DNA from 4 places in the Mesorhizobium sp. M0991 genome. Region 1 is predicted to be linked to each of the others. Evidence: predicted binding sites of a transcription regulator. Region 1 holds the regulator's gene; each other region holds the start of a gene.
What was found. The regulator HrcA, encoded in region 1, represses chaperone genes, less so after heat shock. The targets are predictions, from matches to a motif close to GTTAGCACTCNCNNNNNGNGAGTGCTAAC.
Positions count from the first base shown of each region.

Region 2: groES (co-chaperone GroES) is a predicted target of HrcA. The motif match lies at 4,020-4,048, and genes of this name have one in related genera.
Region 3: groES (co-chaperone GroES) is a predicted target of HrcA. The motif match lies at 4,141-4,169, and genes of this name have one in related genera.
Region 4: groES (co-chaperone GroES) is a predicted target of HrcA. The motif match lies at 2,227-2,255, and genes of this name have one in related genera.

Region 1 is NZ_JAMYNE010000001.1:481,879-487,705, reverse strand. Features, by position in the region: gene rdgB (RdgB/HAM1 family non-canonical purine NTP pyrophosphatase) at 1-271, opposite strand, end outside; gene NKH70_RS02405 (VOC family protein) at 271-681, opposite strand; gene rph (ribonuclease PH) at 715-1,431, opposite strand; gene hrcA (heat-inducible transcriptional repressor HrcA) at 1,564-2,676, shown strand; gene NKH70_RS02390 (hypothetical protein) at 2,710-2,907, shown strand; gene NKH70_RS02385 (PQQ-dependent sugar dehydrogenase) at 3,007-4,362, shown strand; gene NKH70_RS02380 (LysE family translocator) at 4,450-5,067, shown strand; gene cysK (cysteine synthase A) at 5,219-5,827, shown strand, end outside.
Region 2 is NZ_JAMYNE010000050.1:18,613-24,439, reverse strand. Features, by position in the region: gene NKH70_RS33230 (HPP family protein) at 1-515, opposite strand, end outside; gene NKH70_RS33225 (ABC transporter permease family protein) at 1,159-1,500, opposite strand; gene NKH70_RS33220 (hypothetical protein) at 1,523-1,870, shown strand; gene groL (chaperonin GroEL) at 1,949-3,604, opposite strand; gene groES (co-chaperone GroES) at 3,671-3,967, opposite strand; gene NKH70_RS33205 (S46 family peptidase) at 4,445-4,957, shown strand; partial or broken gene NKH70_RS33200 (NrtR DNA-binding winged helix domain-containing protein) at 5,320-5,485, opposite strand; partial or broken gene NKH70_RS33195 (aspartate 1-decarboxylase) at 5,557-5,827, opposite strand, start outside.
Region 3 is NZ_JAMYNE010000003.1:165,747-171,573, forward strand. Features, by position in the region: gene NKH70_RS06600 (OsmC family protein) at 1-209, opposite strand, end outside; gene NKH70_RS06605 (zinc-dependent alcohol dehydrogenase family protein) at 262-1,272, opposite strand; gene NKH70_RS06610 (TetR/AcrR family transcriptional regulator) at 1,370-1,969, shown strand; gene groL (chaperonin GroEL) at 2,065-3,720, opposite strand; gene groES (co-chaperone GroES) at 3,783-4,079, opposite strand; gene NKH70_RS06625 (bifunctional helix-turn-helix transcriptional regulator/GNAT family N-acetyltransferase) at 4,298-5,233, shown strand; gene NKH70_RS06630 (FAD-binding oxidoreductase) at 5,274-5,827, opposite strand, start outside.
Region 4 is NZ_JAMYNE010000023.1:3,514-9,340, reverse strand. Features, by position in the region: gene NKH70_RS26275 (hypothetical protein) at 1-31, opposite strand, end outside; gene groL (chaperonin GroEL) at 151-1,806, opposite strand; gene groES (co-chaperone GroES) at 1,878-2,174, opposite strand; gene pmtA (phospholipid N-methyltransferase PmtA) at 2,481-3,077, shown strand; gene NKH70_RS26255 (helix-turn-helix domain-containing protein) at 3,202-3,750, opposite strand; gene NKH70_RS26250 (hypothetical protein) at 4,018-4,440, shown strand; gene NKH70_RS26245 (hypothetical protein) at 4,497-4,955, shown strand; gene NKH70_RS26240 (hypothetical protein) at 5,747-5,827, shown strand, end outside.

The DNA of each region.
Region 1 (5,827 bases):
GTGCGCCGTCAAGCGCATCGACACATAGGCCGGAATCGTCCGACAGCGCCGGCAATCCAGTGGCCTTGGCGGCGGCCAAGGCTTTTATGAGGGCGTTCTCCTCGAAAGTGCTGCCGGTCTCGTCCGGTTCCGGCAAGCCGTATTCCTTGGCGGACTTCGCTTCTATGCCGAACGGCGCCATCAGATCGGCGAATTCCCGCAATTTGCCGGCGTTATGGCTGGCGACGACGATCTTATGCCCGTCAAGCGAGTGAACAGTTGGCGAATGCATCAGATGCCCCAGATTCTTGGCTCGGCGAATTCGATCGAATTGCCCGAGGGGTCGCGAATATAGATCGAGCGGCCGCCCTGCGGCCATTCGAACTCGCTTTCGATGGCGATTTTCTTCGCCTCAAGATGGGCTTTCCAGCGCGGGATTTCATCCGCGCTTGCGGCGAAGCAAAGATGCCCCTCGCCGACGGCGCCATGCGGCGGCACTTTGAGCTTGGCATCGGACGCCGGCGGCACCTTGGTCGCCTCGGCATTGAAGATGAGCAGCACGCCGTCGCCGCAGCGGAAGAAGAGATGCCTGCCGTCGACTTTGCCGAGCGGATCGAGCCCGAGCACGCCCGAATAGAACCGTTCCGCGGCAGCAAGATCCGTCACGTAGAGTGCTGATTCCAGGATTGCGGAAGGGGTCACAGGATCGTCAACCTCATCGTCATAAACTGAAGATCAGTCCACGGCCATCTGCTGCAGGCTGACCAGGCGCTGAATGCCCTTCTTGGCCAATACCATCAGCGCCGCGAACTGCTCTTCCGAGAACGGCTCGCCCTCGGCCGTGCCCTGGATCTCGACGATACCGCCCTTGCCGGTCATGACGAAATTGGCGTCGGTGCCGGCCGAGGAATCCTCGATGTAGTCGAGATCGATGACCGGCTGGCCATCATGGATGCCGCAGGAGATCGCCGCAACGTGATCCTTCAGCACCTTGCCAAGGCTCGCCATCTGGCGGACTTCCATCCAGCGCAGGCAATCGTAAAGCGCCACCCAGCCGCCGGTGATCGAAGCGGTGCGCGTGCCGCCGTCGGCCTGGATCACGTCGCAGTCGACGGTGATCTGCTGCTCGCCGAGCGCCTGCAGATCGACCACGGCGCGCAGGGAGCGGCCGATCAGCCGCTGGATTTCCAGCGTGCGGCCGCCTTGTTTGCCGGCCGAAGCCTCGCGGCGCATGCGCTCGCCGGTCGAGCGCGGCAGCATGCCATATTCCGCCGTCACCCAGCCCTTGCCGGAATTGCGCATCCAGCCCGGCACCTTTTCCTCCAGGCTGGCCGTACACAGCACATGCGTGTCGCCAAACTTCACCAGGCACGAGCCTTCCGCATGCTTGGAGACGCCGCGCTCGAAGGAGATGGGGCGCATTTCGTCGAATTGGCGTTTGGAAGGGCGCATTCAGGCTTCTTTCTTTCTTCGGAATCTTGGCCGGGCTTGTAGCCGCACGGGGCGCTAGGCGCAAAGGAAAATGGACCGGTTGCGCCGCCGCCGCGGAAGTCTATATCTTCGGGCCGGAGGTTTTTGGCTCGAATGACCAAGGCAGTCGATCCCGGTTCGCAATCGCACGTGCTTCCGTCGCACGCGCTGCAATCGCCCGCGCTTCAATCGCTCGACATGCGTTCGCGCGACATCTTTCGGCGCATCGTCGATTCCTATTTGAAGGATGGCGAGCCGGTCGGTTCGCGCAGCCTGTCGCGCATCCTGCCGTCGTCGCTGTCGCCGGCCACCATCCGCAACGTGATGAGCGACCTTGAGCATCTCGGCCTGATCTATGCGCCGCACATTTCGGCTGGCCGGCTGCCGACCCAGGCAGGCCTGCGTTTCTTCGTCGATGCTTTCATGGAACTCGGTGACCTCTCCGACGAGGAGCGCCGCACCATCGAGGCGCAGGTGCGCGCCTCCGGCTCGGGCGCGACGCTGGAGCATATGCTGACCGAGGCCAGCCAGATGCTGTCCGGCATGTCGCGCGGCGCCGGCCTCGTGCTCGCCGCCAAGAACGAGGTGGCGCTGAAGCACATCGAATTCATCCAGCTCGAGCCGACCAAGGCGCTGGCCGTGCTCGTCTCGCAGAACGGCGACGTCGAAAATCGCGTCATCGATCTGCCCGCCGGCATCACCGTCTCGCAATTGCACGAAGCCTCCAACTTCCTCAACGCCCATATCCGCGGCCGCACCCTGGCCGAGGCGCGGGTCGAGATCGCACGCATCAAGGAAGAGACCAGGGCAGCCCTCGACACGCTGTCGCAGGATCTGGTCGAGAAGGGCCTGGCGGTCTGGGCAGGCGCCGAAAGCGGCGTGCCTGGGCGGCTTATCGTGCGCGGCCGCGCCAATCTCCTGGAAAACGTCACTGCCCAGGCCGACATAGAATTGCTGCGGCATCTGTTCGAGGATCTGGAGACGCAGGATGGGCTGATCCAGCTCCTCGACCTCGCCGAGGAAGGTCCGGGGGTGCGCATCTTCATCGGTTCGGAAAACAAGCTGTTTTCGCTGTCTGGCTCCTCGCTGGTGGTGGCACCCTATCGCGACAAGGACGCGCGCGTCGTCGGTGCGCTCGGCGTCATCGGGCCGACGCGGCTGAACTATGCCCGCATAGTACCGATGGTCGACTATACCGCGCAGCTGATTTCGCGCATGCTGCGCTAGGAGCCGCCGCGGCCTGCCGCAAGGAGAAAAAGAATGGCGCTGGAATCGTTCAAGGCCCAGATTAGCCTGCTGCTCGAGGAAATGGTCAATCAGCCTGAGGATCAGCACGAGGTGCAAGAGCAGTTGCGTGAGAAGCTGCAAGAGATGCGGGCCATGGGCCTGCCGCTGCCGGCCGATCTGGTCGCGCTGGAAAAGCGCCTTGATGACGATTTCTACGCCTCTGGCAACTGAAGGGGTTCGGCTTCAAATCCTCGTGTTCCGGACGACCGCTTGGAACGACCAATGCCTGATCCCGTTTGTCCTCTTCGAGGCGAATCCCGGAGGACGTTGATGACCCGATCTGGCGGCTTTGCGGCCATTGCCGCGGCTCTCCTTGTCGCGACACCGGCATCCGCCCGGCAGTCGGATCAGAAGGTGCTCAAAGGCGAAGCCGCTTTTGGCGATTGGCACGCCGACAGGCCTGGCGTCCGCCGCCTGATCGGGCCGCAAGACATGCCGCCAGCCGATCCCGCCCAATCCGCTTCGAACGGCGCCGGCGTGACGGAGCGGCCCGAAAGCGCCAAGCCAGAATTGCCGCCGGGCTTTTCGGCCGAAATAATCGCCTCCGGACTCTATAATCCGCGCGTCGTTCGCGTCGCTCCGAACGGCGACCTGTTCATCGCCAACGGCCATGCCGACCAAATACGTGTCTACCGTCTGGCCGAGGGCCGCGCCAAACCCATCGAGAAAGCGATTTTCGCCAAGGGCCTCAACTATCCATATGGCATCGCCTTCTATCCGCCAGGGGACAAGCCGCAATGGGTCTATGTCGCAAGCAGCGACAGCATCGTCCGCTTCCCCTATCGCGACGGTGACCTAAAGGCGTCCGCTAAACCAGAAACCATTGTCGCCAAAATCCCGTCGGGCGGTCACTCGACCCGTGACATCGCCTTCTCGCCTGACGGCAAGACGCTTTTTTTATCGGTTGGCTCGGACTCGAATGTCGCCGAGGACATGGACAAGCAACCCGATGGCGGCGTCGACGCGTGGGCGAAATCAAAGCCGCTCGGCGCAACGTGGGGCTCCGAGGAAGGCCGTGCAGATGTGCTCGCCTTTGACCCGGATGGGAAAAATCCCCGAACTGTCGCCACCGGCCTGCGCAACTGCACGGGCATGACGGTGCAGCCCGCCACCGGCGCATTGTGGTGCGTCGTCAACGAGCGGGACGAACTCGGCGACAACGTGCCGTTCGAATTTGCAACTGCGGTCAAGGACGGCGGATTCTATGGTTGGCCTTGGTACTACATCGGCAATAACGAGGATCCGCGCCATCAGGGCGAGCGGGCAGACCTGGCCGGCAAGGCCACTGTCCCCGATGTATTGATGCAGGCGCATTCGGCGCCGATGAACATAGCCTTCTACGACGGCAAGAACTTCCCGGCGGATTATCAGGGTGACGCCTTCGTCACCATGCATGGTTCGTGGAACCGTGGCGCCAGGACCGGCTACAAGGTGGTGAGGCTCAAATTCAGGGATGGCAAGCCGACCGGCGAGTATGAGGACTTCATGACCGGCTTCGTCATCTCGAACGACGCCGTCTGGGGCCGCCCGGTCGGTGTCGCGATGGCCAAGGACGGCTCGCTGATCGTCACAGAGGACGGTAACGGCACCATCTGGCGCGTTACCTACGAAGACGGCCGCTCCTGAACGGCGGTGTCGCCTGCTGCGCTGGCGCAATCGAATCCGGCCCGAGGGAATTCACCCAACTTCAACATTGTGCGACAAGCGCGAATCATGACGCTCACCGGGTTCCTCGCCTACAGCGCCGCCCTCGGCATCGCCGCAGCCATCCCCGGCCCAGGCGTCACCGCGCTCGTTGCGCGTGCACTGGGCTCCGGCTTCCGCTCGTCGCTGGCCATGTCGTTCGGGCTGATGCTCGGCGACCTGACCTATTTGACTGCCGTGGTGCTCGGCCTCGCTTTCGTCGCACAAACTTTCGGCATGGTCTTCCTGGCCATCAAATGGCTGGGCGTCGCTTACCTCGCTTTTCTTGGCTGGCGTTTCTGGACGAGCGGCATCACGCCCGAAACGGTGGAGGCAAAGAAAGGCAAGGGCGGCTTGGCATCCAGCTTTGTAGCCGGCCTTGCCGTCACGCTCGGCAATCCGAAGACGATGATCTTCTATCTCGCCATCACCCCGACCATCGTCGATCTGAAGGCGATCACGCTGGTCGACTACGGGATCCTTGTCGCGCTCACCATCGTCGTCCTGCTCGTGGTGCTGGTGCCCTATCTGGCGCTGGCGGCCAAGGCGCGCTGGTTCCTGAAGTCGCCGCGGGCGCTGAGGGCACTCAACCGCACCGCCGCCGGATTCATGGTCGGTGCGGCGGCGGCAATTGCCGCCCGCCAATAGACCTCTTTCGCCAATCCGCCCAGGGATTGTCACGCCTTGCAAGGGCGGGGGTATTCAGCACGAACTTCACTCGGATATTTTTCGATCGACAGCCTATCTTGCGCGGTGGATGGCTCTATCCTATGCCGCTTGACCTCTGGGAGGAAAATCAATGAACAAGCCCGCCACCCCCACACACGTGCCCGGCCGCGGCCGCATCTACAATTCGATCACCGAGACGATCGGCGACACGCCGCTGGTGCGGCTTGATAAATTCGCCAGGGAGAAGGGTGTCGTCGCCAATCTGCTGGCCAAACTCGAATTCTTCAACCCGATCGCCTCGGTCAAGGACCGCATCGGCGTGTCGATGATCGAGGCATTGGAGGCTTCGGGCAGGATTACGCCCGGCAAGACCACGCTGATCGAGCCGACCTCGGGCAATACCGGCATCGCGCTCGCCTTTGCCGCCGCCGCCAAGGGCTACAAGCTGATCCTGACCATGCCGGAAACCATGTCCGTCGAACGCCGCAAGATGCTGGCGCTGCTCGGTGCCGAACTGGTGCTGACCGAAGGGCCGAAAGGCATGAAGGGCGCCATCGCCAAGGCGGACGAGCTGGCGGCAACGCTGCCCGACGCCGTCATTCCGCAGCAATTCGAGAATCCGGCCAATCCGGAAATCCATCGCCGCACTACGGCCGAGGAAATCTGGAACGACACCCATGGCGAAGTCGATATCTTCGTTGCCGGCATCGGAACCGGCGGCACCATCACCGGCGTCGGC
Region 2 (5,827 bases), on a different contig from region 1:
GCCACATGCGGATAGTTGCGCCACGACAGTTTATGGATGCCGTAGCCGAGTGTGACCAGCACGATCGAGTTCAGCGCTACCGGAACGAAGGGAAACAGCAAGCCCGAGCTGAGGACGGCCGGTCCGCCGAACACCGCAGTTAAGGCGGCGGCGCCACCCGGCGGATGCAGGCAGCGCGTGAACGACATGGCGGCGATGGCCAGCGCCACCGCAATGCCGGTAGCAAGAACGGGTTCATGCACGAAATGCGCCACGGTCACCCCGACCAGCGCCGAAATCGTATTGCCACCGATAATCGACCAAGGTTGCGCCAGCGGGCTTGAAGGCACGGCAAAGAGCAGCACGGCCGATGCTCCCATTGGAGCAACCAGCAGTGCGACATGTGGGCCAGACCCGTTCGCCAGCGCACTGATCACGCCAGTCAATGCGATGCCGATCATGGCCCCGATGCAGGCGAGCAGCCGCTCGCGCAGCGTTGCACCGGCAAGGATCGGAACAAAGAGACGAAACGCCATGGCATACCCTTGGGCGAGTGGTCGGAACTCCGCGCTCCGCAATGCAGGCAAAGCCACAGATTTGGAAGTTAAGCCAATTCGGAAAGCCGGCTCACGGGGGAATACTTTTGCGCGAAACGGCCATTGCCAAATGGGTGCAGACATTTTGATCAGCCAGAGGAGGCGGACGGCACGCTGATCCGCTCGAGCGCAGCTAGAGGCCAAGGGCTGTCGTGCCGCGGGCAGCCGGAAACGGGGATGGTCGGAGGTCGAGCTGGGATGGACACTAAGGAATTCAGAGGCTTCGAAAAGCGTGCTGACAATGTCGGCATGGCAAGACAAATCAGGCCCTTGTCGCTCCACTTCCGAGGCGAACTCCAGCGGAGTACGGCTTCTACGCGGTGCTTGGTCTGCCTGTCCTTGCCACCATCGGATTCGTTGGCTGCTGAAACGTCCACCAGTAGCCGCTGAGAAGACGACTGCCGCCAGTGCCGTCGTGGAACCGCTATATGACGGCGGCGTGGTTACAGAGCCGGCTCGTGTCGATCGGGCGGGGGAGCCTGATGTGACGTACATGGTCCAGAAAGTGGCCAATGAAGGTGCTGGCATCGTCAACGTGATCAGGTCACGTAATAGCGGTAACACAACCGCGACCACGAGCCTCTCAGGCGTTCGATAAGGCGGGAAAATCCGATCGCCGGACCAAGCGCGATTCCGCCACACTGCCACACACGAAACCGATCAGGTCACGTTCCAGGCTCGCCAGAAGATTGGAGCCGAGGCCACCTCGGCTGAACTCTGCCATGCCGCGGGCCGCCACCTCTCCCAGCCGCGGTAGAAAACGTGGGTCAGCAGCGCCGGCATGGGCGAGCAACTCCCAAATCGCGAGCAGCGCCATCGGCACCGCAAGCGGCCGCAGATGTCGGCCGATGAAGTGGAAGGGCGGCGGTGCGATGGAAGCGACGTGCGACAGCCTAACCCGACCTGCAATCGTGATCCGGCTCATCGTGGGTCTCCGGACGCCAGCGTTGCAGATGGTTTTAGGCAAGCGTGAGCAGGCCGTGGATCACCAATCCGGTCAGGCCGACCACGATCATGGCCGAAAGAACGAGTTCCAATTGAAAGAGCTGACAATCATAGGCCATCAGGCATCGGAGACCTTCGAACGATGCGATGAGTTCTACCGCAACCAGGGTCTGCCAGCGTTGGCAAGGCCTTCTCGCAGCCCGGTCAAGATCGACGGCACGGCGGAAGGCAGCACGATCATCGTGAGTTTCGACCAGCGGTTGAACGAAAGGACACGGCCAGACCCCGTCTCACGACGACGCCGTTGCGCTTCGCCGCCATCAGGCTGGGTAGAGGACTTGCACGTCTAAAGCTGTCGATCATGCTCGGCACACAAAAAAGGGCGGCATTGCTGCCGCCCTTTCCGCTGTAGGTTGATAGGGGCTGGATTAGAAATCCATACCGCCCATGCCGCCCATGCCACCGCCGGGCATACCAGCCGGCATGCCGCCGCCAGCCGACTCCTTCTTCGGAGCCTCGGCGATCATAGCTTCGGTGGTGACCAGCAGGCCGGCGACCGAGGCCGCGTCCTGCAGAGCCGTGCGCACAACCTTGACCGGATCGACGATACCCATGGCGATCATGTCGCCATATTCGCCGGTCTGGGCGTTGAAGCCGAAGGTCGCGCCCTTGTTCTCAAGGATCTTGCCGGCAACGATCGATGCTTCCGCACCGGCGTTGGCCGCGATCTGGCGGGCCGGAGCCTGCAGCGCGCGACGCACGATTGCGATGCCGGCGGCCTGGTCGGAGTTAGCGCCGGTGACGGTGATGGCCAGCGAAGCGCGCAGCAGGGCGACGCCGCCGCCGGGAACGATGCCTTCTTCGACGGCGGCACGGGTCGCGTTGAGGGCGTCATCGACGCGGTCCTTCTTTTCCTTGACTTCCACTTCGGTCGCACCGCCGACGCGGATGACGGCAACGCCGCCCGCCAGCTTGGCGAGACGTTCCTGCAGCTTCTCCTTGTCGTAGTCCGAGGTGGTCTCCTCGATCTGCTGCTTGATCTGGGCGACGCGGCCCTGGATTTCTTCCTTCTTGCCGGCGCCGTCGACGATGGTGGTGTTCTCCTTGGAGATCGACACCTTCTTGGCGCGGCCGAGCATGTTCAGGCCGACATTCTCGAGCTTGATGCCGAGGTCTTCGGAGATGACCTGGCCACCGGTGAGGATAGCGATGTCTTCCAGCATGGCCTTGCGACGATCACCGAAGCCAGGCGCCTTGACGGCGGCGATCTTCAGGCCGCCACGCAGCTTGTTGACGACGAGCGTGGCCAGGGCCTCGCCCTCGACGTCTTCCGAAATGATGACCAGCGGCTTCGAGGTCTGCACGACAGCCTCGAGGATCGGCAGCATGGCCTGCAGGTTGGAGAGCTTCTTCTCGTGGAGAAGAATGTAGGCGTCTTCCAGATCCGCAACCATCTTCTCGGCGTTGGTGACGAAGTAGGGCGAGAGATAACCGCGGTCGAACTGCATGCCTTCGACGACTTCGAGCTCGGTCTCGGCGGTCTTGGCTTCCTCGACGGTGATGACGCCCTCATTGCCGACCTTCTGCATCGCTTCCGCGATCATCGAGCCGACCGAAACGTCGCCATTGCCGGCGATGGTGCCGACCTGGGCAACCTCTTCCGAGGTCTTGATCTTCTTGGCGTTCTTGATCAGCGTCGCGACGACGTCGGCGACGGCGAGGTCGATGCCGCGCTTGAGGTCCATCGGGTTCATGCCGGCGGCAACCGACTTGTGGCCTTCCTGGACGATCGACTGTGCCAGAACGGTCGCGGTCGTAGTGCCGTCGCCGGCGATGTCGTTGGTCTTCGAAGCAACTTCGCGGACCATCTGCGCGCCCATGTTTTCGAACTTGTCCTCAAGCTCGATTTCCTTGGCGACGGTGACGCCGTCCTTGGTGATGCGCGGTGCGCCGAACGACTTGTCGATGACGACGTTGCGGCCTTTGGGGCCGAGCGTGACCTTCACCGCGTCGGCGAGGATGTTGACGCCGCGCAGCATGCGCTCACGAGCGTCACGGGAGAATTTTACGTCTTTGGCAGCCATTTGTTACTCCTGGGCATTTCGCCCGAAATTCAGATTGGATGGTGCGGATGAAAGGCGGCGGCCGTGTCAGCCGATGACGCCCATGATGTCCGCTTCCTTCATGATCAGAAGGTCTTCGCCGTTGAGCTTGACTTCGGTGCCCGACCACTTGCCGAACAGGATGCGGTCGCCGGCCTTGACGTCCAGCGGGACGAGCTTGCCGACCTCGTCACGGGCGCCGGAACCGACGGCGATGATCTCGCCTTCCTGCGGCTTTTCCTTAGCCGTATCGGGGATGATGATCCCGCCGGCGGTCTTCGCTTCGGACTCGACGCGGCGAACGACCACGCGGTCATGCAGCGGCCGGAAATTCGACTTTGCCATTTTTGGATTTCCCTGGTGCGGATGTTGAACGGTTCTCCGTTGCCGGAGCGTGGTTAGCACTCACCAGAAGCGAGTGCTAACGCGGCAGTGAGATAGGCCGTAGGCTCCTGCTAGTCAAGACGGAAGAGGGACGGGCGAAGAGCAAAAGAGCGTGGAAGCACCGAGCCTTTTACGTGAACGACGTCGGAGATCGGACATGGATGAGGCGGCTCACCATTTGTAATTGAAGGCTTTATTCATTTGGCACGATAGGTGCAGCGGATGATCCGCAAACGTTGCGCGCGACAAATATGAGAGGTGAGCGCCATCAGGACTCTTGCGGTTAACGGGTCCACTCGGTCTTTACGGTGTTGGCCGCCGCGCGGGCGCCAGGACTCCGGCCACCCGATGGTCACCAATCCAATCTGCGGAGAACAGGAAGCAAGATGAGAGGGACAGTCAGCATGAACTCGAATTTGAAATGTTTGGCCAAAGCAACTGCCATCGCCTTGCTCTGGACGGTCACGGCTACGTCGGCGGACGAACGAAATCGAGGACGTGCGCCTTGTCTATGCGCCCGCGCTCGGCATCGGTAACTTCGGCGGCGAAACGGACAATTGGATGTGGCCGCGCCACACAGGCGACTTCGGCTTTTGTCGCGCCTATGTCGCTCCTGATGGTTCCTCCCGGCCATATGCGCGCGACAATGTGCCTTACCGGCCGAAGAGTTGGCTACCCATAGCCTGTGAAGGCGTCAAGGAAGGCGACTTTGTGATGGTCGCCGGCTTTCCCGGCGCAACCCACCAGTTCCTGACGGCGGATGAAGTCCGGTTCAACTTCGCGCAATTCGAACCGCGGTTGCAGCGTTCGCTCTCGGATTATGCCGCCCAGATCAACCAGGCAACGGCAGGCAATCGCCAGGCGCAGATCCATCGACCGCCCGCTTCACAAATGGCTCGGCCTAAAACGCATGGGAAAAGCAGGAAAGGCAACAGATCGGCACCAGAATGAATATGGCCGCGCGAACTGACAGACGCGCCAACAATCGGCATCTCGCATGGTCGGTGGCACTGGACGTGGCGCCCACCCTGCTGGCGCGACTGGGTTTCGCTGGCGAAAAAACTTCCGCGTGTCTCTGTGCGATCCATCCCGCTTGCGCGTGCCTAGTCAACCAAAAAACTGACCATCTGCAGGATCAGGATCAGCAAACAAAAGCCAAAGGCAGATACCAAAACAGCTGCCAGCAGGACGATGCGTTGTTTCTTACCCACAGTTCCCCCCGAGCGAGACCGTGGGTTCGGACGGTCCGAAGAATTTCTCGTTATAATCGAATTGATTATAAGGGTATATTTCTACGTTGAGTATAAAGGATGTCAAGCCCGCGCCAGCGGCAATTTTGTCCGGGCGACCGCCGTTTCGTCGAGGACATGGTGGCGGAAGCGATAAAGCTTCGCCGGCCGGCCGCCGGTATCAAAAGCACTTTCGTCGGTCTCCTCCACCAGTTCCTGCTGCTCCATCCAACCGGCGAAAGTTCTGCTGAAGCGCCCCTGCCTATGTAATCGTCAACGCCGTCCGCGTCAGCGCATTGCCATCGGCGAGAAGCCGACGACATTGTTGATGACGAACGTAACGATCCGCGGCTTCAGAGAGGAATGTGCGCTTCGTCCAGATGGATGGAGTTGCAGACAATGATCTGGTCGTCTGGCTGGCAGGTCCGGGCGGCCGCGCCGTTGAGGATGCAGCATCGAGAGCCGCGCTCGCCGAGGATGACATAGGTCGAGATGCGCGCGCCGGAAGTCCTGCTCCATGTCTCCACGAATCCATTGGCAAGGATCCCGGCTTCTTCGCAGTAGTCACGGTCGAGCGTTATCGAACCGTGGC
Region 3 (5,827 bases), on a different contig from region 1:
CCTTCGCGGCCGAGGATGGCGCTCAGCGCCATCGAGAAGCAGCCGGCATGCGCCGCCACAATCAATTCCTCCGGGTTGGTACCGGGACCGTTCTCGAAACGCGACGGGAAGGAGTAGGCACCTTCGAAGACGCCGCTGCCGAGCCTCAGCCGGCCCGAACCTTCCTTCAACGATCCCTGCCATTGGGCCTCTGCTTCACGAATGGTCATTGTGTCTCTCCTTTTAGTTTGAGGGTTGATCAGTTTTTTGGGGGCGAACCAGTCAGGCGCCGTCGACGACCACTTTTCCGAAGACGTCGCCTTGCTGGAAATAGCGGTAGGCGTCGTTGGCCTCGTCGAAGGCGAACACCTTGTCGATGACGGGCTTGAGCCGATGCACCGAGATGGCGCGCAGCATGGCTTCGAGGTTGGTGCGATTGCCGACGAACAGGCGGCTGATGGTGGCGAGGCTGCGCTGGTAGACCGGGCCGGGGATCTGCACGGTCCCGCCTTTCGCATCCTGTATGGTGAGAAGCACGATGCGCCCGTAAAGGGCGCAGGCGATCATCGATTGTGCGAAGGTCGGCGGGCCGCCGGTCTCGACGACGAGGTCGATGCCGCCGGTCTGCTCGCTCACCGCAGCACCCCATTCCGGCATGCCGGCTGTCGAGACGACGAGGTCGGCGCCGAGCGCCCGCAGCCGGTTCAGCTTCTCGTTGCGCGAGGTGACGGCCACGACACGGCAGCCGAGCAGCTTGGCGAATTGCAGCGCAAACAGCGCGACGCCACCTGAACCGATGACAAGAACCCATTGGCCGGGCTTCGGCATCTCGGCCGCCGTCACGGCATTCCAGGCGGTCAGGCCGGCGCAGGTCAGCGTCGCCGCTTGATGCCAGTCGAGATGATCGGGAAGCGGCACCGCCCATTGCTCGTCGAGCACGGCGTATTCAGCCAGCATCCCGTCCAGCGTGCAGCCAAGTTGGTCGATAAGACCGGCATTGATGCGGCCATCGATCCAGCGCGCAAAATAACTGCCGGTGACGCGGTCGCCTACGGCAAAGCGGGTGACGGCCTCGCCGAGGGCAACGACTTCGCCGGAACCGTCGCTCAGCGGGATAACGCCTTGGCGCGGCGCCAGCGGATAGGTGCCGTTGAGGATCATCGTATCGCGGCGGTTGAGCGAGGTGGCGCGGACACGCACGACGATCTCGTGCGGCTTCGGCGTCGGCTGCGCCTCGTCGCGCATCACCAGGCCCTTGGTCCCGCTCGTTCCTTCAAGGCGATAACTGCGCATCTGCTTCTCTCTATATGTAGACTGATCTACATATTATGTAGACCGGTTGTCATATTCGAGGCAAGGCCTATAATGCTCACTCCTGGCAGAGGTTGACATGGCGAACGACACCCGCACCCGCATACTCGAGACGACGGCGCTGCTGCTTAGGCAGCGCGGCTACCACGGCACGTCGCTCAGCGACATCTTGAGCGCCTCCGCTGCACCGAGAGGCTCGCTCTACTTTCACTTTCCGGGCGGCAAGGATCAGCTGGTCATCGAGGTGACGCGCGACAGCGTCGCCGATGTGACGCAGAGGCTAGACGCCGCGCTCGCTGCCGAAAAGGACCCGGCGGTGGCTGTCCACCACATCTACCAGTCGGTCGCGCGCATGCTGGAAGACAATCAGTTCACGCTCGGTTGCCCGATCGCGCCCGTGGTGTTGGACTCGCCGAACGACATGCCGGAACTGGCCGAGTTGTGCCGGTCGGCTTTCGAGCAATGGATAGGCCTGCTCGGGGCCGCCTTCGTCAGGGCTGGGGTGCCCGAGCGCCGCGCGCATGCGCTGGCGCTGCTGGTCGAATCATCGCTGGAAGGGCTGATGGTGATCGCGCGCGCCACCCACGACCGCGCCCCGGTGCTGGCGGTAGCCGATGAGGTCGCCGCGCTGATTGAGGGGGCATTGCTGGCTAAGGGCGCCGCTGCCGCGGTGCATTGACGCCGCTGTTTGAGCTTAGCGGCTTGCTCTCAAAGCAGAAAGGGCGACCTCTCGGTCGCCCTTTCCGTATCTGAAGACTTGATGGATTGCTTGGATTAGAAATCCATACCACCCATGCCGCCCATGCCGCCGCCACCCATGCCGCCAGGCATGCCGCCGCCAGCCGACTCCTTCTTCGGAGCCTCAGCGATCATGGCTTCGGTGGTGACCAGCAGGCCAGCGACCGAGGCCGCGTCCTGCAGAGCCGTGCGCACAACCTTGACCGGATCGACGATACCCATGGTGATCATGTCGCCATATTCGCCGGTCTGGGCGTTGTAGCCGAAGGTCGCGCCCTTGTTCTCGAGGATCTTGCCGGCAACGATCGATGCTTCCGCACCGGCGTTGGACGCGATCTGGCGGGCCGGAGCCTGCAGCGCGCGACGCACGATGGCGATGCCCGCGGTCTGGTCGGAGTTGGCACCGGTTGCCTTGATGGTCAGCGAAGCGCGCAGCAGTGCGACGCCGCCGCCGGGAACGATGCCTTCTTCGACGGCCGCGCGGGTCGCGTTGAGGGCGTCATCGACGCGATCCTTCTTTTCCTTGACTTCCACTTCGGTCGCACCGCCGACGCGGATGACGGCAACGCCGCCCGCCAGCTTGGCGAGACGTTCCTGCAGCTTCTCCTTGTCGTAGTCCGAGGTGGTCTCTTCGATCTGCTGCTTGATCTGGGCGACGCGGCCCTGGATCTCGGCCTTCTTGCCGGCGCCGTCGACGATGGTGGTGTTCTCCTTGGAGATCGACACCTTCTTGGCGCGGCCGAGCATGTTCAGGCCGACATTCTCGAGCTTGATGCCGAGGTCTTCGGAGATGACCTGGCCACCGGTGAGGATGGCGATGTCTTCCAGCATGGCCTTGCGGCGATCGCCGAAGCCCGGCGCCTTGACGGCGGCGATCTTCAGGCCGCCACGCAGCTTGTTGACGACGAGCGTGGCCAGGGCCTCGCCTTCGACGTCTTCCGAAATGATGACCAGCGGCTTCGAGGTCTGCACGACAGCCTCGAGGATCGGCAGCATGGCCTGCAGGTTGGAGAGCTTCTTCTCGTGGAGAAGAATGTAGGCGTCTTCCAGATCCGCAACCATCTTCTCGGCGTTGGTGACGAAGTAGGGCGAGAGATAGCCGCGGTCGAACTGCATGCCTTCGACGACTTCGAGCTCGGTCTCGGCGGTCTTGGCTTCCTCGACGGTGATGACGCCTTCATTGCCGACCTTCTGCATCGCTTCCGCGATCATCGAGCCGACCGAAACATCGCCATTGCCGGCAATGGTACCGACCTGGGCAACCTCTTCCGAGGTCTTGATCTTCTTGGCGTTCTTGATCAGCGTCGCGACCACGTCGGCGACGGCGAGGTCGATGCCGCGCTTGAGGTCCATCGGGTTCATGCCGGCGGCAACCGCCTTGTGGCCTTCCTGGACGATCGACTGTGCCAGAACGGTCGCGGTCGTGGTGCCGTCGCCGGCGATGTCGTTGGTCTTCGAAGCAACTTCGCGGACCATCTGCGCGCCCATGTTTTCGAACTTGTCCTCAAGCTCGATTTCCTTGGCGACGGTGACGCCGTCCTTGGTGATGCGCGGTGCGCCGAACGACTTGTCGATGACGACGTTGCGGCCCTTGGGGCCGAGCGTGACCTTCACTGCGTCGGCGAGGATGTTGACGCCGCGCAGCATGCGCTCACGAGCGTCGCGGGAGAATTTTACGTCTTTGGCAGCCATTTTTAGCTCCTGGCAGGGGCTTGAATTGAGCCCGAAGATTTAAGTGAGGGTGTGGCCGATATTCAGCCGATGATGCCCATGATGTCGGATTCCTTCATGATCAGAAGGTCTTCGCCATTGAGCTTGACTTCGGTGCCCGACCACTTGCCGAACAGGATGCGGTCGCCGGCCTTGACGTCCAGCGGGACGAGCTTGCCGGCTTCGTCGCGGGCGCCGGAACCGACGGCGATGATCTCGCCTTCCTGCGGCTTTTCCTTAGCCGTATCGGGGATGATGATCCCGCCCGCGGTCTTGGATTCGGATTCGACCCGACGAACGACCACGCGGTCATGAAGCGGGCGGAACTTCGACTTTGCCATTTTTTATTCCTCGATGAGAATGGTGAGAACAGTTCCTCCGTCCGGCGGCGCCGGACATGTGGTTAGCACTCATCTTGGAGGAGTGCTAACGTGGCGCTGAAATAGGCTGGCAACTCGCGCGAGTCAAGGCGCCCGGTGAGCATCATCAGGACAATTGCTTCAAACAGGATCCTTGACTAAGTCAACTAAATGGCTGATCTTGCCGGGAGGAGGATGCCATGACCATTCATCATCACCCAGGCAACGAGCAGGTCGACGCGGTGCGGGCCTTCAACCGCTTCTATACCCGCCAGATCGGGCTGCTCGACGAAGGGCTGCTGAAAACCACCTTCTCGCTGACCGAGGCGCGGGTGCTCTATGAGCTGGCGCATCGCGATGGCCTGACCGCCACGGATCTTGGGCGCGACCTCGGCCTCGATGCCGGTTATCTCAGCCGGCTGCTGAAGAAGTTCGAGGAGCGTGATCTGGTCGAGCGCGCCACGATCGAGGCGGATGCGCGGCGCTCGTCGATCGCGCTGACCAAGGCCGGGCGGCAGGCCTTCGCTCCGCTGAACCAGGGTTCGCACGACCAGGTCGCGGCTTTGCTCGAACGGCTTTCGGTTGCCGAACAGGACAGGCTGGTCAAGGCCATGCAGACGGTGCAGCGTTTGCTGGGCGGAAGCGCCGAGCCCAAAATTCCCTATATGCTGCGGCCTCTGCAAGTCGGCGACATCGGCTGGATTATTCATCGCCAGGGCCTGCTCTACGCGCAGGAATATGGCTGGGACGAAACCTATGAAGCGCTGGTCGCCGAAATCCTCGGTGCCTTCGTCAAATCCTTCGATCCGAAATGGGAACGCAGCTGGATCGCCGAGCGGGAAGCGGAGGTCGTCGGCTCGGTCTTCGTCGTGCGCCAGTCGGACGAGGTGGCGAAGTTGCGCCTGCTCTATGTCGAGCCGTCGGCGCGCGGCCTCGGCATCGGCAAGCGGCTGGTCGAGGAATGTGTCGGCTTTTGCCGCGCCAAGGATTACAGGACACTGACGCTGTGGACCAACGACGTGCTCGCCGCCGCCCGCCACATCTATGAGGCTGCGGGCTTTAAATTGTCCAACGAGGAGCGCCATCATTCCTTCGGCAAGGATCTGGTCGGCCAGAACTGGAATTTGGAGTTGTAGCAGCGCTACAGAATTCCGGGCATCGGCCTGCGGCGGTCGCTCAGGTTGTTGGCTTAATGTTTTGGTTCAAGCGAAAGAAATTGGTAGGATCATACTTGTTTTTTAGTGCGGCCAACCTCGGATAATTCTCGCCGTAAGCTGCCAGAACCCGATCAGTGCCCTCTTCGCCGAGATTGTTGGCATAGACGCCGCCGGTCGAGAACGGTCTCATTGCATCCCACAGGTCACGCGCCCATCGGATGTGCGTTTCGTCGTCAGACGGATTGTCCCAGATCGATATCGGGAAGCAATCGTAAAGTGCATCCCGGTTGGCGTAGGGCGTTCCGTCCATCGGTACTCGCGAGATGGCGCCGCCAACCTGCTGCAGGACCAGAAGCGATTCGCTGGGTGCAGTCATGTAAGCCGCAAGCATGGTATCGATCGCCTGATCTGTGATTTCGCGCATGAACTGCGCCTTCCAGTAGTAGCGCCGCCCGCGCGGAAAGAGGCTGTCCCCGGCCGATTGGATTTGAAGATAGGGGACAGGAGCAATCTGGCGCTCAACCGGCCGACCATACTCTCTCAGAGGTTGAATGATTTGCTGGCCCTCGTCGA
Region 4 (5,827 bases), on a different contig from region 1:
CCAGGAAAAAAGGCAGAATCCGTTCAAACATAAGCATACCCTTGGCGGGCGTATACCCCGGCTTGCGGGTCGCCGACAACCGGCGCAAGGGCACGAAGAAAGGGCGGCATTGCTTGCCGCCCTTTCGAAATTGTCGAGATGCGTGGACCTTTAAAAGCCCATACCGCCCATACCGCCCATGCCGCCGCCGCCCATGCCGCCAGGCATGCCGCCGCCAGCCGACTCCTTCTTGGGAGCCTCCGCGATCATGGCTTCGGTGGTGACGAGCAGGCCGGCTACCGAAGCCGCGTCCTGGAGAGCCGTACGGACGACCTTGACCGGATCGACGATACCCATGGCGATCATGTCGCCATATTCGCCGGTCTGTGCGTTGTATCCGTAGGTCGCGCCCTTGTTGTCGAGGATCTTGCCGGCAACGATCGAAGCTTCCGCACCGGCGTTGGCAGCGATCTGGCGGGCCGGAGCCTGCAGAGCGCGACGCACGATGTTGATGCCGGCGGTCTGGTCGGAGTTGGCGCCGGTTGCCTTGATGTTCAGCGAAGCGCGCAGCAGAGCGACGCCGCCACCGGGAACGATGCCTTCTTCGACGGCCGCACGGGTCGCGTTGAGGGCGTCATCGACGCGGTCCTTCTTTTCCTTGACTTCGACTTCCGTCGCGCCGCCGACGCGGATGACGGCAACGCCGCCGGCCAGCTTGGCCAGACGTTCCTGCAGCTTCTCCTTGTCGTAGTCCGAGGTGGTCTCCTCGATCTGCTGCTTGATCTGGGCAACGCGGCCCTGGATCTCGGCCTTCTTGCCGGCGCCGTCGACGATGGTGGTATTCTCCTTGGAGATCGACACCTTCTTGGCGCGGCCGAGCATGTTGAGGCCGACGTTCTCGAGCTTGATGCCGAGGTCTTCCGAGATGACCTGGCCACCAGTGAGGATGGCGATGTCTTCCAGCATGGCCTTGCGGCGATCGCCGAAGCCCGGCGCCTTGACGGCGGCGATCTTCAGGCCGCCACGCAGCTTGTTGACGACCAGCGTGGCCAAGGCCTCGCCTTCGACGTCTTCCGAGATGATGAGCAGCGGCTTCGAGGTCTGCACGACGGCTTCGAGAACCGGCAGCATGGCCTGCAGGTTGGAGAGCTTCTTCTCGTGCAGGAGGATGTAGACGTCCTCAAGCTCGGCAACCATCTTGTCGGCGTTGGTGACGAAGTAGGGGCTGAGGTAGCCGCGGTCGAACTGCATGCCTTCGACGACTTCGAGTTCGGTCTCGGCGGTCTTGGCTTCCTCAACCGTGATGACGCCTTCGTTGCCGACCTTCTGCATCGCCTCGGCGATCATCTTGCCGACCGACTCGTCGCCATTGCCGGCGATGGTGCCGACCTGGGCAACCTCTTCCGAGGTCTTGATCTTCTTGGCGTTCTTGATCAGCGTTGCGACGACGTCGGCGACGGCGAGGTCGATGCCGCGCTTGAGGTCCATCGGGTTCATGCCGGCGGCAACCGCCTTGTGGCCTTCCTGGACGATCGACTGCGCCAGAACGGTCGCGGTCGTGGTGCCGTCGCCGGCGATGTCGTTGGTCTTCGAAGCAACTTCGCGGACCATCTGCGCGCCCATGTTCTCGAACTTGTCTTCAAGCTCGATTTCCTTGGCGACGGTGACGCCGTCCTTGGTGATGCGCGGGGCGCCGAACGACTTGTCGATGACGACGTTGCGGCCCTTGGGGCCGAGCGTGACCTTCACCGCGTCGGCGAGGATGTTGACACCGCGCAGCATGCGCTCGCGGGCATCACGGGAGAATTTTACTTCTTTGGCAGCCATTTTTAGCTCCTGGCAGGGGCTTTGATTGAGCCCGGGGATTCAGGGGATTCAGTTGACGGAAAGGTCGATATTCAGCCGATGATGCCCATGATGTCGGATTCCTTCATGATCAGAAGGTCTTCGCCATTGAGCTTGACTTCGGTGCCCGACCACTTGCCGAACAGGATGCGGTTGCCGGCCTTGACGTCCAGGGGGACCAGCTTGCCAGCTTCGTCACGGGCGCCCGAGCCAACAGCAATGATCTCGCCTTCCTGCGGCTTTTCCTTTGCCGTGTCCGGGATGATGATCCCGCCGGCGGTCTTGGATTCGGACTCGACGCGGCGAACGACCACGCGGTCATGCAGCGGCCGGAAATTCGACTTTGCCATTTTTGGATGTCCCTGGTGCGGAGGTTGAACGGTTGCCCGTTGCCGGAGCGTCGTTAGCACTCGCCAGTGGCGAGTGCTAACGTGGCGGTGAGATAGTCTGTAAGCTCATACTAGTCAAGACGGAAGAGGGACGGGCTGGGACGGGCGAAGAGCAAAAATCGCGTGGCTCTGCGAGCGCAAGACGCCCTCGCTGTTCGTGACTGCCTGTGACGGGCCTTAACACGCAAGCAAGTTGTAACGGGCTTGCAAAATTCGCAGAGCTTGGCCACAACGCGCTTCGCTAAATGGCCGGAGCACGGAGAGAACATGGTTTTCCGACTGAAGGAGCGACTCGGCAAGAGGTTTGAGGAAGAGGTCCAATTCTTCAAAGGCTGGCAGAAGGACAAGAAGGGCGTGGGGGCTCTTATCCCCACTTCGATTTATGCGGCGCGCCGGATGGCAAGCGTGGTCAACCCGCGGTCCGGAATGCCGATCCTGGAGCTTGGCGCGGGAACCGGCGTCATTACCAAGGCAATCCTGGAGAGGGGCATCAAACCGCATCAGTTGGTGTCGGTCGAATACTCCAGAAATTTCTACAACGGCCTGGTGCAACGCTTCCCGGGCGTGGCCTTCAGATTGGGCAACGCATTCGCGCTGGATGAAGTTCTGGGTGACCGTGCGAGTGAACAGTTCGATTGTGTCGTCAGTGCAGTCCCGCTGTTGAGCTTTCCTATGGAACAGCGCGTTGCCCTGGTTGAGGATTTGCTTGCCCGCATTCCTGCCGGTCGGCCGGTAATTCAAATCACCTATGGGCCTCTGTCGCCGGTGATCAAGATGCCCGACCGCTACGTGGTTTCCCACTATGACTTCGTCGTCCGCAACATACCACCGGCGCAGCTCTGGACCTATCGACGAGCAGTCTAGCCAAATCCGGCACCCGAAGGGCCGACTGCGCTGAGGTGTATGCAATCACGCCCCATGTGAAATTGCCATCAGTGCGCTTTCATGTTTGCTGGCTCTATGCTGGATCGGCTCTCGAATAGAAGCCCTACTTCTCCACTTTGTCGAAAAAAGCTAGAACAGCGGTTGGCGGGATCTTTTCGGAAAAGAGGAAGGTCGCTGGGTTCAGTTTCAACGCCTTGGCGATCGCGGCAATCGTATCCACGCTGATGTTGCCGCTCGCGCGTTCCAGTTTCGTGAATGTCGCCTCCGCCACGCCGATGAGTTCGGCCATCTCATAGCGGTGCAAAGTACGTCGTTGTCGCTCAAAATCGATGATGCGCGCCAGCCGCTTGCGGATCGCATTGTCGTCCAACCGATGCGCCCATTCCGGAACTTTCTTACCGCCGGCGAGCAGTTCTGCAAAAGACACTTGCAAGCCTTCTGCCATGATCTGCAGCGTCGTCAATGTGACATTATTTTTCTGACGCACAGTCTGAATGTAGGTTCGATAGGCCAGTTTTTCGCCGTCGGCGGTCCGAAACAGCTCGGCCATATGCATATGGGATAAGCCGCGTTTGGCTCTCTCCCGCTCAAGCGTCAGGGCAATGTTGGCGCGCAACGGATTGTTGACCACGCCCGCGTCGTCTCGTTTCATAAATCGATGTAGTCGCACAAACCTGCCTTTTCGATCTGTCCTTTTTCGCGCGGATGATCCATAGTAAAGTATCAGAATCCGCAGCGAGGAAAAGGCTATGATCGTACTGAAATATCTCTTCGTTGGTGCGGCCGCCGTGGTGGGCGCCGCGACTCTTCCATCCCAATCACAGGCATCGGAATGGGGCTGTCAGGTCCTCCTCTGTCTGTCGGTGACTGGCAGGGCACTCCTTCTTGCCACCCGCCAATCTACAAGTTGATTGCGGCGATGAAAACGCCTGGTTTTAGCTGGCCGACCTGTCCACAAGCCAACTCCAGCGCCGCGAGATTAGAGAAGTATGAGGATTGTCCTTCTGGCTGGCAAGCAGTCGGCGCCAACTCCGACCGGCCCGGAATGGGGCAAGAACGGAACATATGCCGCATCGCATCCGATAGGCTCACCTTGCCCGCCGCTTTGATGAATAATCGCCTCGAGCAGAATCATGGAGACGGATCTCGACAGGCCCAAATCGAAATCGACGGTAAGTTGGTGGCGGCAAAAATCCAGGCCATGGGCAACGATAGAGGGCATTCACTTGGTAATGGCCCCACCTCCTACACCATCGCTCGGCCGATGCGTGAAAAGCCCTGGTTCATCGAATATGACGACGTAAACGGCATGCGCCAGAAAAGCTGGTTCAATCTCCCTTGAGCCAGGCGATCAGGCAGGACGAGGTACTATGGGGTCGCATTTCAGGGAGGTTTGTTGTGTTCAGGGCGCTTCTGCTGGCCAGTGTGATCATGAGCACAAGCGCAGTGTTGGCGGCGGCTGGCCAGAGTGACAAGCCGCGATCAAGCGTGGACAATCCTATGTGGCCCGCTTCACTGAAATGGGACTGCAAGACCGCCGCCAAGATCGTGTGTGAGCGTGATGGCAGTTGCTCGGCGACTGAGGACCACACCGGGTTTGTGCTGAACTACGGCAGCAACGAAGCTGAGTTCCCGGCCAGCAATGTCAGGATCAAACGGCACTATCAACAGACTGTGCAGGCAAGCCCTTTGCAGCAGGAAGTTAAAGTCGAACTGGCCGACAATCGCGTTCTTTGGCTGACGGCCGTGGATGCCAGCCGCACTTATTCGGAAGCCTGGGTCGGGGCAATGAGTGAATTAAAGGGCGGCGCGGTACTCATGGAATCAGCGGGCGTCTATTGTATGCCGCACAAGTGAGAGGGAAGGCGACCGAAAACCGATATGGTCTGACCTCTGGCGCCACAACCGGCGTTTCAGAAAAGTCCGGAGTAACGATGGCGGCGGGCCATCCGCGTAGGTGGACATCTCACGCGTCCTGCGACCGCCCGGTCTCAAGAACGAGTTCCACGTCTTTCACATAAGCCCCTGAAATTGCTTTCCTGAACACAAGACAGGCATCCACCCTGAAGCGGGCAGGCCCGGCCTATGAATTTCGCAAGCCCACGCTCGAAGCAGTTCTCTGACAAGGTTCGGGTACGCCAATCTATCGGAAAGACGGGTGCATCGCGCCTCGAGCGCTTCGTTGCCGGGGATGGTCCTCACAAACCGGGGCGCGCCGCGTGACTGGAGCACGGTCACGAGTTCTGGATGGCCGCCGTATTCCAACAGGCGCCGATCAAATTCCGAGCCTTTGAATGTCAATCGGGACCCTGGTTTTCGCGCAAAGGGGACCCCGGTTGAGGGGTATTGAAGGGCACGTCCGTTAGTGCGCGATTAGGCGAAGCTGGTCGGGGTTGCACAGCCTGATCGGGTGCGGCTGATTAATCTCTGATCAAAACGATGCTGATGGACTGCCCGGGCCAAACAAGCCGTGCCCAACCCCAGAGGAGTTACCGGTCTCGGAGCGAGGCGGGGTGCAATCTCACTTTAAGTGCAGTGCGACAGCCAAGATCGATCGTTTTCGGCAAAAGGAATTTGATTTCGGCGGCAAGGTAGGCAAGTGTAGCATCTGGCGGAGGCGTACTGTATAGATGCAGGTTGTCTGAACCATGATTTTATATACCTACTCACTTGAGGCTGGGCCGAGCGAAGACCGCTGGAAAGACACTGCTATCCCGGGTTTCTTTTTT